Regions from separate parts of the Bacillus sp. K7 genome, predicted to be linked through region 2. Evidence: riboswitches for the same ligand, from Rfam matches in the RefSeq annotation. Region 2 holds a riboswitch; each other region holds the start of a gene.
The links. A riboswitch is a leader RNA that binds a small molecule or an ion and turns the genes downstream of it on or off. The one in region 2 is predicted to bind S-adenosylmethionine.
Positions count from the first base shown of each region.

Region 1: another riboswitch for S-adenosylmethionine. It lies ahead of mtnW (2,3-diketo-5-methylthiopentyl-1-phosphate enolase); the one in region 2 lies ahead of M1D98_RS08245 (phosphoadenylyl-sulfate reductase).
Region 3: another riboswitch for S-adenosylmethionine. It lies ahead of M1D98_RS05780 (bifunctional homocysteine S-methyltransferase/methylenetetrahydrofolate reductase); the one in region 2 lies ahead of M1D98_RS08245 (phosphoadenylyl-sulfate reductase).
Region 4: another riboswitch for S-adenosylmethionine. It lies ahead of M1D98_RS09780 (2-hydroxyacid dehydrogenase); the one in region 2 lies ahead of M1D98_RS08245 (phosphoadenylyl-sulfate reductase).

Region 1 covers NZ_CP096406.1:1,421,431-1,425,177, reverse strand. Annotated here, with positions in the region: gene mtnX (2-hydroxy-3-keto-5-methylthiopentenyl-1-phosphate phosphatase) at 1-425, opposite strand, end outside; gene mtnW (2,3-diketo-5-methylthiopentyl-1-phosphate enolase) at 422-1,639, opposite strand; SAM riboswitch class I at 1,723-1,823, opposite strand; gene mtnE (methionine-glutamine aminotransferase) at 1,865-3,058, opposite strand; gene M1D98_RS07205 (carbon-nitrogen family hydrolase) at 3,153-3,747, shown strand, end outside.
Region 2 covers NZ_CP096406.1:1,622,572-1,626,318, reverse strand. Annotated here, with positions in the region: gene sat (sulfate adenylyltransferase) at 1-153, opposite strand, end outside; gene cysP (sulfate permease) at 202-1,266, opposite strand; gene M1D98_RS08245 (phosphoadenylyl-sulfate reductase) at 1,278-1,979, opposite strand; SAM riboswitch class I at 2,140-2,245, opposite strand; gene pyrE (orotate phosphoribosyltransferase) at 2,390-3,022, opposite strand; gene pyrF (orotidine-5'-phosphate decarboxylase) at 3,019-3,738, opposite strand; gene M1D98_RS08230 (dihydroorotate dehydrogenase) at 3,707-3,747, opposite strand, start outside.
Region 3 covers NZ_CP096406.1:1,156,729-1,160,475, reverse strand. Annotated here, with positions in the region: gene M1D98_RS05800 (DegV family protein) at 1-241, shown strand, start outside; gene M1D98_RS05795 (DUF3784 domain-containing protein) at 282-572, opposite strand; gene M1D98_RS05790 (CvfB family protein) at 684-1,580, opposite strand; gene M1D98_RS05785 (YajQ family cyclic di-GMP-binding protein) at 1,679-2,170, shown strand; SAM riboswitch class I at 2,276-2,393, shown strand; gene M1D98_RS05780 (bifunctional homocysteine S-methyltransferase/methylenetetrahydrofolate reductase) at 2,484-3,747, shown strand, end outside.
Region 4 covers NZ_CP096406.1:1,951,870-1,955,616, reverse strand. Annotated here, with positions in the region: gene M1D98_RS09785 (molybdopterin oxidoreductase family protein) at 1-1,420, opposite strand, end outside; SAM riboswitch class I at 1,568-1,659, shown strand; gene M1D98_RS09780 (2-hydroxyacid dehydrogenase) at 1,756-2,802, shown strand; gene M1D98_RS09775 (FGGY-family carbohydrate kinase) at 2,799-3,747, shown strand, end outside.

The DNA.
Region 1 (3,747 bases), 200 kb from region 2:
GTTCCTTTGCAAGAATGAGGCCAGTCAATATGAATATAGTCATTGTCAAATGACGCATGGTTGCAATAAATACGCTCTTTCTCCACAATGCCTTCAAGCAAAGGATACACAAAAAAGTCCATTCCTCCGCTTACGACATAAAACGGAATCTCATGCTCCTTGACAAACGCTACAAATTCGCGAAAGCCTTCCCTGATTTTTGCATCTTCCAATACAAATCTCGTAATCTCTTCTTTTAAACGGCTTGGCAGAAGGCCGAACATCCGCCCGACACCTTCCTTGATCGACAGCGTTTTGGAAAGGACGCCGTCTTTTAATGCGTTCCACTCCGGCGGAGCGAATGTTTTCATGATGTTTATAATGTTGTCATTCATCGTGATGGTGCCGTCAAAATCACAAATAATGAATGGCTTTCGAGTCGTCATAAGGCTTCAACCTTTCCCCATTTATCAAGCGCCAGCTTCAGATCTTTGCATTGTTCGGCTTTTTCATCAATCGGCTGAGCTTCTAAAACAGCATCAATTATGGCTCTGAACGCTTTGCCACCGCCCTGGGCGCCGTTCGGATGTCCGTGTACGCCTCCCCCGGCGTTTATAATATGATCTATGCCGAAATTCCGCATTAAAAGCGGAACCATACCGGGATGAATGCCTGCTGACGGAACGGCAAATGTTTGGTTAAAGGCATCCTCTCTCACACATTCTTCGTGAATCGCCAGCGCATCTTCTTTTGGAAGCGCAACCGAACCGTACGGAGATGGGAAGAGACTGAAGTCGGCTCCGCAATACCGGTTCAATTTTCCGAGCAAAAGAGCGTGAGAAAATCCGTAGAACGGAGAAGACGTAAACGCCCCACTGACAGCTGGATGAGCCATAATCGGGATTGCGATTTCGGGATCTTCCGCCAAGCTTTGCATGACGTCCAAGCCGTAAGCGAAGACATTAAACAATAACGCATCCGCTCCCAATTCAGCAGCGCGTCTCGCTTTGTCGTTCAGATCAGCCGTACGCCCGGTCAAATTGACCGCATACAGCGTTTTATGCCCGGTTTGCTCATACGTTTCTTTCAATACTTGCTTTCCTTCTGTAATTCTTGTTTCAAAAGGCGCCAGGCCTGTCTCAAAGAAAATTTCATCGTCCTTAATCAGGTCAACTCCGCCAAGCGCCTGCTGTCTGAGCTGTTCTTTAATATCACTCAGGTCTCTTCCGATAACCCCTTTGAAAATGCTCATTAACAGCGGTCTCTCAAACTCTCCCAGCAGCTTTCGAATGCCGTATACACCAAACTTCGGTCCCGGCAGCGTGCGCTTAAACGCGTCAGAGAAGTGAAGATCGAGTAATTTGATTTTTCCGTCCAGCGACAGCTTCCCAAATACTGTTGTCAGCAAAGCCGGGATATCCTGAGAGAAATTGATGTCAGGATAGGCAATTGTGATCACCGCTTGTTTTCCTGACGCAGGAGTCCCTTCTCTTTCCTCGACCTTTATCACCCGTCCCTTGTGCTTTTGCATTTGTTCCTGTTTTACAAGGGGCAGATCAGTCCAGGAGCCTACTGTCAATCCTGTTGCGATTTGTTCCGCTTTTTTCTCTGTATCGGCTCCCGGTTCGGTCAGGAGATATGTTGCTAATAACTCACCCATGCCAGAGCTCCTTTCATTTCATCCATATAAAAAAACCTCTTCAAACAGCAATCGCGTCTAAAGAGGTTTCGTTTCTCGTCCGAATCTTATCTCTCAGCCGCCAGCTGCAAGAATTAGCACCGTGCTTTATAAGTCGGTTGCCGGGCTTCATCGGGCTCGTCCCTCTGCCTGCTCTTGATAAGAAAATATAGATTTTATAAATTATTTTGAATTATCCCATCGTTATCAAGTCTTGTCAATGCTTTTTTGGGTAAACAGGTTCAGCTTCCCAATTCGATAAGCGGCCTCTTTGAGTCTTTCTTCACTTGTCAGCAGCCCGACTCTGACATAGCCCTCGCCATATTCACCGAAACCATTTCCAGCCGCAACGGCCACATTCGCTTTTTCCAGCAAAAGGTCTGAGAACTGCTCGGAAGTATAGCCTTCAGGCACGGGCAGCCATGCAAAAAAAGAACCTGCCGGAGCAGCCACATCCCAGCCGATCTCCCGGCATGACGCAATCCAAGCGTTTCGCCTGCTTTCATATCGGGCATTTTGCTCCGCCACGCACGTTTGATCACCTAGCAGTGCCGCCGCTGCAGCCTCCTGAGTCGCTCTGAAAAGACTGACAAACATATGGTCTTGATAAAGATTGATCGCTTCAATGACCGAAGCGTTTCCGACGGCAAAGCCGATCCGCCACCCCGCCATATTATACGTTTTTGACAGCGTATAAATTTCAATGCCGATATCCTTCGCACCTTCAGTCTGCAAGAAGCTTAACGGCTTACAGCCGTCAAATCCTACAGCGCCGTAAGCAAAATCATGAACAACACAAATCCCGTTTTCTTTTGCAAAACTCACGGTTTCTTCAAAAAAACCGGAGGTAGCAACAGCTCCAGTCGGATTATTCGGATAATTCAAGTACATCAATTTCGCCTGTTCTCTCACTTCAGCGGGGATGTTGCTGTAATCAGGCAGAAACGCCCTGTCCTTTACGAGCGGCATCATTTCCATCTTCGCTTTCGCGAGTGCCACACCTGACCAGTAATCAGGATAGCCCGGATCCGGAACTAAAATCGTATCTCCGGGATTCAGCAAACATTGCGGGAGCTCGACCAGACCGGCTTTTCCGCCGAATAATACAGCGACTTCCGTCTCCGGGTCAAGGTCAATGCCGTATTCTCTTTTATAAAATGCCGCCGCTGCTGATTTCAGGCTGTATGAGCCGCGAAAAGACGAGTATTTATGATTGTCAGGATCAGCAACGGCTAGTTTCATTTCCTCGACGATATGTTCCGGAGTCGGCTGATCCGGATTTCCCTGTCCGAGATTGATGACGTCATGTCCTTCTGCAAGCTTTCGGTTCACTTTTTGCACCAAAGAAGCGAAGAATTGCTTAGGCAGCTCCTTTAATACATGAGATTGTTCAAATTTCATCTATTCTCACCTTCTAAAAAAATCTTGAAATGATAGTCCATCATCATATATGGTTAAATGAAAAAAGTAAAGAAAAATGTGGAGTGATCAAAAGATGAAATGGACCATATCTTGCCTGCAATTTGATATTTCATACGGAAAGCCTTCAGAAAATATCAAAAAGGCTGAATTCTTTATCGAAAAAGAAAGCAAACACGCGGATGTTCTTGTTCTTCCTGAACTATGGACGACCGGCTATGATCTGGCCAACCTTGATGAGCTCGCCGATAAAGACGGGCGTTCTGCTCAGAGCTGGCTGAAGAAAACAGCAAAAAAACATGGCGTCCATATTGTCGCCGGATCGGTTGCTGTCAGAAAGGATTCCGATGTTTATAATACAATGTACATCGCGGATAAGGAAGGACAAATCATTAAAGAGTACAGGAAGGCCCATCTTTTTCAGCTGATGGATGAGCATGTGTATTTATCAGCCGGTTCCGAAGATGGATATTTTGAACTTGATGGCGTCAAAAGCTCAGGATTGATCTGTTATGATATCCGTTTTCCGGAGTGGATCAGAAAACATACGACAAAAGGCGCCAACGTGCTGTTTATTTCTGCGGAATGGCCTCTTCCCCGCCTTGATCATTGGAAAAGCCTGCTTATTGCGCGGGCCATCGAAAATCAATGCTTTGTCGCTGCCTGCAATT
Region 2 (3,747 bases):
GAAGCCTTCGATCGGGCTGTACCCACCGATTCCAATTAACTCTAAATCTGCAAAAGATATCAAATCAAGTTCAATTTCTTTTTGAATGCTGCTTATATCATATGATTCATCTACTCTGTTTACTAATGTTCCTCCGTGAGGTGCTAAGCTCATAATATCCACTTCCTCCTAGTTAACATATAAAAAAACTCAGATTAATACTCAGATTCCCCCGCCTTGTTCATGGACAGATCGCCTCTCTTTACGTATGGCCTTCGTCAGGCTGACGGCACCCACCGTCGCTAAGAGCACGCTTACCATGATAAAGATTGCATAATAATCCGCTTTTAAAAACAAGGATACGAGCATATAAGAAATCGATAAAGATAAAAACGGCGATACAATCCATACCTTCAGCATCGTTTGAACAACTTGTTTATGGAACACATTCGGACCGTTTTTTGCCATGCCTATTCCGATAATAGACGATGACGTGACTTGAGCCAAAGGCACCGGCATCCCAAATACAGAACTGATGATCACCAGTCCCGCTCCTGTACTGGATAAGAGAATGCCCTCTCCTTTTGAAAATCTCGTAATTTTCTTCCCGTTTGTTTCTAATACCCGCCGGCCTAATAACAGCGCGCCAAGTGCAACAAAAATCCCTCCGTACCAGGTTCCTTTCGCGACATCCAGCACACCGGCCGCAACTAACGGGCCAACGGCATTCGCCACGTTGTTCATGCCAGCAGAGAACGCTTCGAAAAATCCGGCACCTAACAACGCAATGCCAAGGATTTTTTGCTTTTTAGACGATTTCAATTCAATCTTAAAATAACGAAACAGCTTATACACGAAATATGTGAAACCGAAAGCGAACAGCGGGACAAAAATCCAAAACGACACAATGACCAGAAGGCTGTTCACAAACAATACCTTGTAAGCCACTCCCACGCCGACAACAGCGCCGACCGTTACTTCACTTGTCGACAAAGGAATGCCGAGCAGGTTAGCTGTAAAGAGTGACAGCGCAGCGGCTCCAATAATAATGCAAACAACCGTCAGTGTAATGGTCTGCTCAGGGATAATCCCAGAGCTGATGGTTTTTACAACCTCGCCCCCGCCAATGACCGCTCCAGCGAGCACACCGACTGCGCACAGGATCAAAGCGTATGTTTTCTTTTTGATGGCTCCAGAGCCGTAAGCAACTCCCATCGAAGCTGCAGCGCCGCTTGCACCAATATTCATCGCGAAAAACAAGCTAAATAAAATAGCGGCTAATTCCATTTTACAGCTCCTTATTCATGCAGTCCGCATTCTGTTTTCGCCATACCATTCCATCTTCCTGAGCGTAAATCCTCTGCAGTAAAAGCTGGAGCGGTACAAGGCGCGCAGCCAATACTTGGATATCCTTGGTCATGAAGCGGATTGTAGTCCAGCTCATTCCGGGATGTGTATCTCCAAATGTCTTTCCAAGTCCAGTGGATAAGCGGACATACTTTTACTGATTTGAATTTTTCATCTTTATTTAAGAAATTCGTATTGGCACGACTCGGCCCTTGATCACGGCGCAGGCCGGAAAGCCAGGCCGGATGTCCCGAAAGCGCCTCTCTTAAAGGAACGATCTTTCTGAGATAGCAGCATTGATTCGGTTCTCTCTCCCACAGTTTATCGCCATATTCACCAGCTTGCTCCTCAAGCGTGAGATCTGGTTTTTTCAGGATGATATGAAGACCCGGATAACGCTCTTTCACTCGTTCAATCGTTTCATAGGTTTCTTTAAAATGAAGTCCTGTATCAAGAAACACAATCTCTGCGTCTTTTTTCACTTTATAAATTAAGTCAATCAGAACGATTCCCTCAATTCCGAAACTGCAGGCATAAACAAGCTGATTGCCGTAATGGCCGTATGCCCACTTTAAAACTGACAGCGCTCCTTTATAAGGATCGTCTTCCGGAAATGTAATCGTTGGCTCTTCCCAATTATCGTACGTTAACATTTCTTCTTTCCTCCTTTCGGAGACAAACAGTCGCTTTCTGCTGATTGCCTTTTTCCAATTGTAATGTCATGCGCGGCTGCGGTGATTGCCGCCATCCCTTCTTCCTCTTAAAATAAAAAACTTTCGATCCGGCGGAAAGAAAGACAAGAACAGCATGCAGCCCTTATCTTTCAAAATGGATTTCATTTTGCTGGAAGTAGCACCTTACAAACTGTGCAGGTTGCCGGGCTTCATAGGTCCAGTCCCTCAGCCGCTCTTGATAAGTTTTTAGATTTGTAGTAAATTTTAGCACAATTCTAACATAAGTCAACCCGACTTTTTTTATAGGATTAATAAAAAAACAGACCTCGGGGCCTGTTTTCAACTGCATCAAGGCTTTGAGGCCTCTGTGCATCAGCGAAATTTATTTATTATTTTTTAAACCAATCTTTTGACTCGGGATTTCGTTTCCACGTTTTCAGCTTTTCTAAATCCCCTGAATGAATATTTCCGTTTTCAAGCGCGACCTGTGTGAGCGCATCATAATCAGTTAAAGAGTAGTATGGCAGTTCTGCCTTCTCAAACGCTTCCTGCGCTTGAGAAAGCCCGTACGTAAAGATTGAGACGACACCAAGCACTTCACAGCCAGCCGCTTGTAAAGCTGCCGCAGCTTCAAGCACGCTGCCTCCTGTAGAGATTAAGTCTTCAATGACGACCGTTTTTTGCCCCTTTTGCACGGCTCCCTCAATCTGATTGCCTTTTCCGTGCGCTTTCGGCTTGCTTCTCACATAACACATCGGAAGGTTCAAACGGTCAGCCGCCAGAGCAGCATGAGGAATACCGGCTGTCGCTGTACCCGCAATCATTTCAGCTTCAGGAAAATGCTCTTCGACAAGCTTGCGGATGCCTGAGGCCACATCATTTCTGACTTCCGGGAAAGATAGCGTAAGGCGGTTGTCACAGTAGATTGGCGATAAAATGCCGCTTGCCCATGTAAATGGCTCGTTCGGGCGTAAAAATACAGCTTGGATGTCTAATAAATGTTTTGCGATGATTTGCTTCATGATTTGATTCCCTCCCATTCGAGTTTGACAGCTTCATAGGCTTTTACTGGGTTTTTCGCTTTTGTAATCGAGCGTCCTACTACAATTGCGGATGACCCTTTCTCTCTTGCAATTGCAGGTGTCGCTACGCGGATTTGGTCATTCGCAGCGTCTTCTGACAGCCTGATCCCTGGAGTGACAGTCAGAAATGAAGACGGCACCGCTTGGTAAATGGCTTTTGCTTCATGAACAGAGCAGACCACTCCATCCAATCCGCTTTCTTCTGTTAGTTTGCTGTAGTGGACGACCGTGTCAATCAAAGGCTTTTCGATCAGCAGTTCATCTTTCATGATTTGTTCAGATGTGCTTGTCAGCTGGGTTACCGCGATAAGGGACGGGCGTTTTTTCCCGGATGGCGTCCCTTCTTCTAAGCCTTCCAGAGCTGCTTGCATCATTTTTTTGCCTCCGGCCGCATGAACATTGACGAGGTCTACCCCAAGAGCGGCTAAGCGCTTCATCGCTTTGTGCACAGTGGTCGGGATGTCATGAAGCTTTAAATCTAAAAACAGCTCGCACTCTCTTTCTTTTAGTTGTTTAACAATCGACGGCCCTTCTTGATAAAAAAGCTCCATTCCAACCTTTACAAATAACGGTTTTTGCTGAAAAGGCGCTAAGAACGCAAGTGTTTCTTCAGCTGATGCAAAATCAAGCGCGATGATGGGCAGGTCGTTTTTCATGGTTCCAGC
Region 3 (3,747 bases), 470 kb from region 2:
AATCCGCGGACAGAAAAAACTTTTCAAACGGATCATCGAAATAATGAAAGAGCGCGGTGATGATTGGGGCAATCAAACCGTCGGAATCAGCTACGCCGCGGATGAAGATAAAGCCATTAGCATGAAACACTTAATTGAGGATGAGTTCAAGCCGAAAGAGATCATCATCCATTCAATCGGCTCTGCGATCGGGTCACACGCCGGCCCCGGCACATTGGCGATATTCTTTTCAAGAAAATGAACAAACAAAAACCTCCAGTATTTGGTGCAGTCTGGAGGTTTTATATCAATGTTTTCTTTACATACATGATGACTCCCGCTCCATATGCCAAAATCATAGGCGGAATCAGCTGGTCTTGTCCTTGAAACGAAATAAACCCGTTTAACAGAATAAATATCCCTGAATTCAGAAAAAAGTATCCCGCAATTCTAGCCAGACGGTCTTTGTCACGTATCCGGGACTCGCCGAAACCGGACAGTATCCATGTTTGCTTTTTTATTCCTGCCATATAAGCAATCCAAAAGAAAAGCCCCGCAATCAAGATCAATAAAAAATCGATCCGAACTTCCATGAACTCTCCCCCCTGTCTTTTCACTGACAAAACACTCTGTCTCCCGTAATGATACGTAACAACATTTTATTTGTGAAGTCCTTATATAAAAAATAGAAGGCGCGAGGCCTTCTATTTTTTCTCGTATGTCCATCCATTTTCCTGATACACTTTTCCGTTTTTCATTAAATGGCCGAGCGCGCGTTTAAAAGCGGCTTTGCTCATGTTAAAACGTTCTCTGATATCGTCAGGCTCGCTTTTGTCGCTATACGGCATAGCGCCGTTTCTTGTTCTCATATACGTCAGAATGTACTCGGCATCTATAGACAACGCATCCTGTTTTCTCGGAAGCAGCGACATGTTGACTGAACCGTCTTCTTTTACTTGAATCACCCGTCCCGTGATTCTTGAGCCGAGTCTTGGCTCCTCTTTTCTTTCTGACGGATGGATAAAACCGCGGATGCCGTCGTCCGTAATGATGAATGAACCCGTTGCGATCAATCTGTACACCGTACCTGTCAGCTCTTTATTCATCAGGTCTTCTGAGGCGTCAGTAAAGAGTTCGCTGATGATATCTTCCGGCGCTGGTTTCGCAAACATGCGCCCCCGGTTCGTCACCTTCAGCATACAGTAGAGCTTGTCGCCTTTTTGCGGCCAGACATCCTCGTATGGCGGCAAATGCTCAGTTGCGACAAGCGCATCCTTGGATAAGCCGACATCAACGAAAACGCCCATATCTTCCACTTTATCCACCACTTCGACCCAGCCGTACTCGTCCGCGCTGATGGACGGAATTTTCATCGTGGCCGCAAGTCTTTCCTGCTGGTCGACGTATATAAAGACCTCTACTTCGTCTCTGTCCTCGATATCCTCAGTTATTTCACTGTTATGTAAGAGAATCGTGTCTTCTCCATCGGTCAAAAAGTAACCGAAGTCGGTTTGGTGATCTATACTCAAGGTTAGTTGCTGCCCTGGTCTCATGCTATCGTCCTTCCTGTTCCGCTTGTTTTCCGCGGATTCTGTTAACATTTTTTCCAATCATCACAAATTGATTCTTTGTTCTGTTGGAAGTTTCTCTTTATTCTACTATAATCAACTCATAAGTTAAATGTTATGGAGGTTTTCATATGGCAAAAGAAAGTTCATTTGATATTGTATCCAAGGTCGAGTTGCCTGAAGTGCAAAACGCGATCCAAATCGCACTCAAGGAAATCAGCACACGCTATGACTTTAAAGGCAGCAAAAGCGATATTACTTTAGATAAAGAGGAGCTTGTCCTCGTTTCTGATGACGAATTTAAATTAAGCCAGCTGAAAGACGTGCTGGTCAGTAAATTGATTAAGCGAAACGTGCCGACAAAAAACATTGATTACGGCAAGATTGAAAGCGCGTCAGGCGGAACGGTGCGCCAGCGCGCCAAACTTGTTCAAGGCATTGACAAGGATAATGCCAAAAAAGTTAATGCGATCATCAAAAACTCCGGATTGAAAGTAAAGTCACAAGTGCAGGATGATCAAGTTCGTGTAACCGGTAAAAACAAGGATGATCTGCAGCAGATTATCACAGCAGTGAGAGGCGCAGATTTGCCAATTGACGTTCAATTTATAAATTTCAGATAAATTTTCTGAATCCTATTGATTATTGTCTTTATTTTCGGTAAATTTGGAGAAAGGGAAAAAGCCCCGCAGCTTTTGGCATTTCCTTATACGAAAACTTCATATCCGTTCTTATCAAGAGAAGCAGAGGGACTGGCCCGACGAAGCTTCAGCAACCGGTGTAATGGCGTTCAGCCATGACCAAGGTGCTAAATCCAGCAAGCTCGAACAGCTTGGAAGATAAGAAGAGACAAAATCACTGACAAAGTCTTCTTCTTAAGAGGACTTTTTTTATTTCTCTTTTTTCCTTGCTGAATGTGAATAAAGGAGGCAGACAATGGGACTTTTAGAAGATTTGCAAAAACAGGTGTTAATCGGTGACGGCGCCATGGGGACGCTCCTCTACTCCTACGGCATTGACAGGTGCTTTGAGGAACTCAACATTTCAAAGCCGGAGGAAATTCAGCGCATACATAAAGCGTACGTTGAGGCTGGAGCCAATATCATTCAAACAAATACGTACGGAGCCAATTATATTAAATTATCCAGGCACGGGCTTGAGGGTGACATTAAAAAAATGAATCAGGAGGCAGTGAAGATTGCGCGGGCTTCAGCAGGCGATGCGTACATTTTGGGGACAATGGGCGGCATCCGCACATTTAATAAAAACGCGTACAGCCTTGACGAAATCAAACGCAGCTTTCGCGAGCAGCTGTACCTGCTCCTGCATGAACAACCGGACGGCTTGCTGTTGGAGACGTATTATGATTTAGAAGAAGCCCGTGAAGTGCTGAAAATTGCGCGCAAAGAGACCGCCCTTCCGATTATGCTTAACGTCTCCATGCACGAGCAAGGTGTACTGCAGGACGGGACACCGCTTTCTGAAGCATTGCGGTCAATCGCGGATCTCGGGGCTGATATCGTCGGCATTAACTGCCGGCTCGGCCCTTATCACATGATTGAAGCGCTAAGCGAAGTGCCGATTTTTGATGATGTGTTTTTATCCGTTTATCCGAACAGCAGTCTTCCTTCGCTGGAAGAGGGACGGCTCGTCTATGAAACAGACGACACATATTTTCAAAACAGCGCCTTAGAATTCCGCAAGCAAGGCGCGCGGATTATCGGCGGTTGCTGCGGCACCACGCCAAATCACATTCAGGCAATGGCGGAAGCGGTTGGCGGGCTTGCCCCCATTACTGAAAAAGAAGTCAAAGTCCCTGCTAAAGAATGTATTTCTGTTCAGCATGAGCGGACAGAGCCCGGTTTAAATGAGATCGCAGTTGAAAAACGCTCCATCATCGTAGAGCTGGACCCGCCGAAAAAATTGAGCTTTGATACGTTTTTGTCCGCCGCTGCCGAATTGAAAGAAGCAGGAATCAACGCCCTGACGCTCGCCGACAATTCTCTGGCTACTCCGCGAATCAGCAATGTTGCCTGCGGCGCTCTTGTGAAGCAGCAGCTCGATATGCGCTCCCTTGTCCATATTACATGCCGTGACCGAAACATTATCGGCTTGCAGTCACATTTAATGGGCCTTGATACGTTAGGGCTGAATGACGTGCTGGCCATTACAGGCGACCCTTCTAAAATCGGGGATTTTC
Region 4 (3,747 bases), 330 kb from region 2:
CTTCAGCCAGTAATCGGAACACCTCGGTGTTAGACTTGCTTTCTCCATATCTCTCAATCACCGGTTGTTGAAGCTGAATATAATGGTGCCAGTAGGAGGTATAAAAATCAGTATTTTCAAAAGCGGATGTCGCAGGCAGTACGATGTCCGCATATGCAGCCGTTTCTGTTAAAAACAAATCATGAACAACAGTAAACAGGTCTTCCCGCAGCAAGCCCTTTCTGACTTTGGTCGCTTCTGGCGCGACAACGGCCGGGTTCGTCCCGTAAATAAAAAGGGAACGGATCGGCGGATCTGTTTCCAAAAGCACTTTGCCAAGCTGATTCATATTAAATGATCTTGGTGTGCGCCCCTTTAGTAAGTCAGGCCGCTGCAAGGCATTCGTGTTATATGCTAAAATTCCGCTGTTATGCTTAATTGCGCCGCCTCCTTTGCGTAGCCATTGGCCGGTGATGGCTGGAAGACAGGCAATCGTCCGTACGATCATCCCGCCGTTATCATGGTGCTGGAGCCCGTTTCCGATTCTGATAAAAGAAGGGGAGGTGTCGCCGTACATTCTTGCCAGCTGGTATATATCGTCGGTGCTGACACCGGTGATCCGCGATACCTTTTCCGGATCATACTGTTTCACGTGTTCACGGAGCTCTTCATAGCCGACTGTGTATTCAGACAGAAAGGCTTCATCATGAAGATTCTCTTTAAATAAAATGTGCATGATGCCAAGGGCAAGTGCGCTGTCGGTTCCGGGTTTTATGGGAATAAACCAATCTGCGAGACGCCCTGTCTGGTTTTTATGCACATCAATGACGACAATTTTGGCACCTTGTTTTCGCGCTTTTTGAGCGATTGTAATTTGGTGCATATTTGTGCTGACCGCATTAATTCCCCAAAATATAAATAGTTTTGTATGAATGGTTTCCTCAGGATCAGTTCCCGCGCTAATGCCCATTGTATATTTGTAGCCCTCAGATCCCGCTTTGCTGCAAATTGTCCGTTCAAGCTGGCTTGAGCCCAGACGATAAAAGAAGCGGCGGTCCATTCCTTCAGCTGTTAATTTCCCCATATTTCCGTAAAAACTGTATGGAAGTATGCTTTCAGCGCCATCTTCATCAATCAGCTGTTTCCAGCGTGCGGTGATGGTATCGATCGCCTCTTCCCAAGAGATCGGTTCAAATATCGCTTGTCCTTTTGGGCCAGTCCTTTTGAGCGGTGTCGTCAGCCGCTTTTCATCATAGATGCGCTCCGTCATGTTTCGGACTTTGTTGCATATGTTACCGGCTGTGACAGGATGGTCAGGATCACCTTGCACTTTCACTATTTTTCCATCTTTTTTATGTATTAGCAATCCGCACTGATCCGGGCAGTCCAGCGAGCAAACCGATTTAAAAATGCCGTTTTGTTGTGTGGCAAATGATTTCATGGCCCAGTACCTCTCTCTAGTTAAATATTTTGTAAGAATTATAACATTTCCGATGATAACGTCAATTCTGAAAAAAGAGATTGACAACAATCTGAGACTTCTTTATGATAAACGTATTCTTTATTCTGAAAATTACATACTCAACATTTTCTATCCAGAGAGGTGGAGGGACTGGCCCTATGAAACCTCGGCAACATTATTGTGCCAATTCCAGCAAGCGTCAGCTTGAAAGATAGGAAAGCAAGGTTTATACCGGCGTCTGTCTCTAAACAGGGCATGCGCTTATACATGAATCTCTTTCCATCTTCGGGAAGAGATTTTTTTTATGAAAAAATATGATGAAAAGGATGTTTTGCACCATGACGGTTTTGGTTACAGCACCGTACAACAAAGAAGGACGAAAAGAGCTTGAAAACTTGTTCGGCTCGGTTGCTTATCACTCCTGGAAGGAACAAGGCCAGGCATACCGGGAAGATGAACTCATTCAGCTACTAAAAGAAACACATGCGATAGGATTGATTACTGAGCTTGACCACGTATCAGAAAGCGTATTTGCATCTGTTCCAGAACTTTCATTTGTGGGCGTATGCAGAGGCATGCCCTCCAATGTGGACGTGGCCGCAGCGTCAAAAAAGGGCATACCCGTTTTCTATACACCCGGGCGGAATGCACAAGCTGTTGCTGAAATGTTTATCGGCAATGTGATTTCCTTTCTCCGTCATACCAGCGCCTCTAATCAATGGCTGAAGGATGGAAAATGGGACAGCGATTACTTGCAGGCCTATGTCAAATTCAAAGGGAATGAATTAACGGGGAAAACGGTCGGCATGGTTGGGTTCGGCGCGGTTGGGCAAAGGATTGCAAAACTGCTGACCGCGTTTGACTGTAAAATAAAGTATTACGATCCATACGTGCAAGACGATCATCCTCACTATGAAAACGTATCTCTTAAAACGGTGTTTTCAGACAGTGATATCGTTTCAGTCCATCTGCCTCGTACCGAGGAAACAGTGGGACTTATTGATCGGACGTATTTTGATCTGATGAAAGAGAGTGCGATTTTCATCAATACGTCAAGAGCAGTTGTGGTAAACCGTGAGGATCTTTTATCTGCATTAAAAGAACATAACATCAGAGGAGCGATTTTGGACGTTTTTTATCATGAACCTCCAGAGGAATCAGATTACGAATTCATTTCATTGCCTAATGTTCTGGCAACACCGCATCTCGCTGGAGCAACTTTTGAAGTGGAGGATCATCATGTGACGATCCTGAATGATGCCCTCAAAAAGTGGCAGGCTGAAAAAACTCTTCATCTTCCAACACTATATAACAAAGATGTACTAAAAACAGAGGGAAAAGAAAGGAGGCTAACGGAATGACAAAACAAAAAGGCTATCTCGTTTTCGATATCGGCACAGGCAATGCGAGAGTAGCTGTCGTGAGTGTATCGGGTCGAGTCCAAACAGTTGAACGGGAGGACATTGTCTATTCCACTGAGACGCTTTACCCGGACAGCCGTTATTTTTCCCCTCAGGTGCTGTGGGAGCAAGTAATAAAACTGGCAAAACGTGCGCTCTCTCGTTCAAGTAATATTGACATCATTGGTTTGACATCGACGAGTCAAAGACAAGGGATTGTGCTGATCGATCAAAACGGCGACTCTTTTCTCGGGCTGCCGAACATTGATAACCGCGGCCGTGAGTGGGAGGAGAGTATACCCAATCAGGAAGAGATATACAGCCGTACGGGCCGTTTGCCGACTGCACTTTTTTCTGCGCTCAAGCTGTATGGTTTAAAACAGCGGCAGCCCTCTTTATGGGAAAAAACCGTGAGCTTTACAAGCATCAGTGATTGGGTGACGTACAAGCTGAGCGGAATATTGACATATGAACCATCACAGGCAACCGAAACCTTGCTGTTTGACGTGAAGCAGAATACTTGGTCAGAAGAAATGTGCGGCATATTCGGCTTTTCTTCATCCGTCCTTCCTCCACTTGTAAGAGCGGGAACAGTGATTGGAACGCTAACGCATGAGTATGCGTCCGAATTAGGCCTTTCCATACAAGCAAAGGTGATATCAGGAGGAGGGGATACACAGCTGGCTGTGAAAAGCACCGGCGCTGCGCTTGAGGACATTGTCATCGTATCAGGGACAACAACGCCAATAACCAAAATTACGGCTAAGCATGGCGACACAAAACATAAAGCCTGGCTGAATTGCCATACAGATCAAGGACATTGGCTTGTGGAAACAAACCCGGGCATTACCGGTCTGAACTATCAAAAATTAAAACAGATTTTTTATCCGAATGAATCGTACGAAG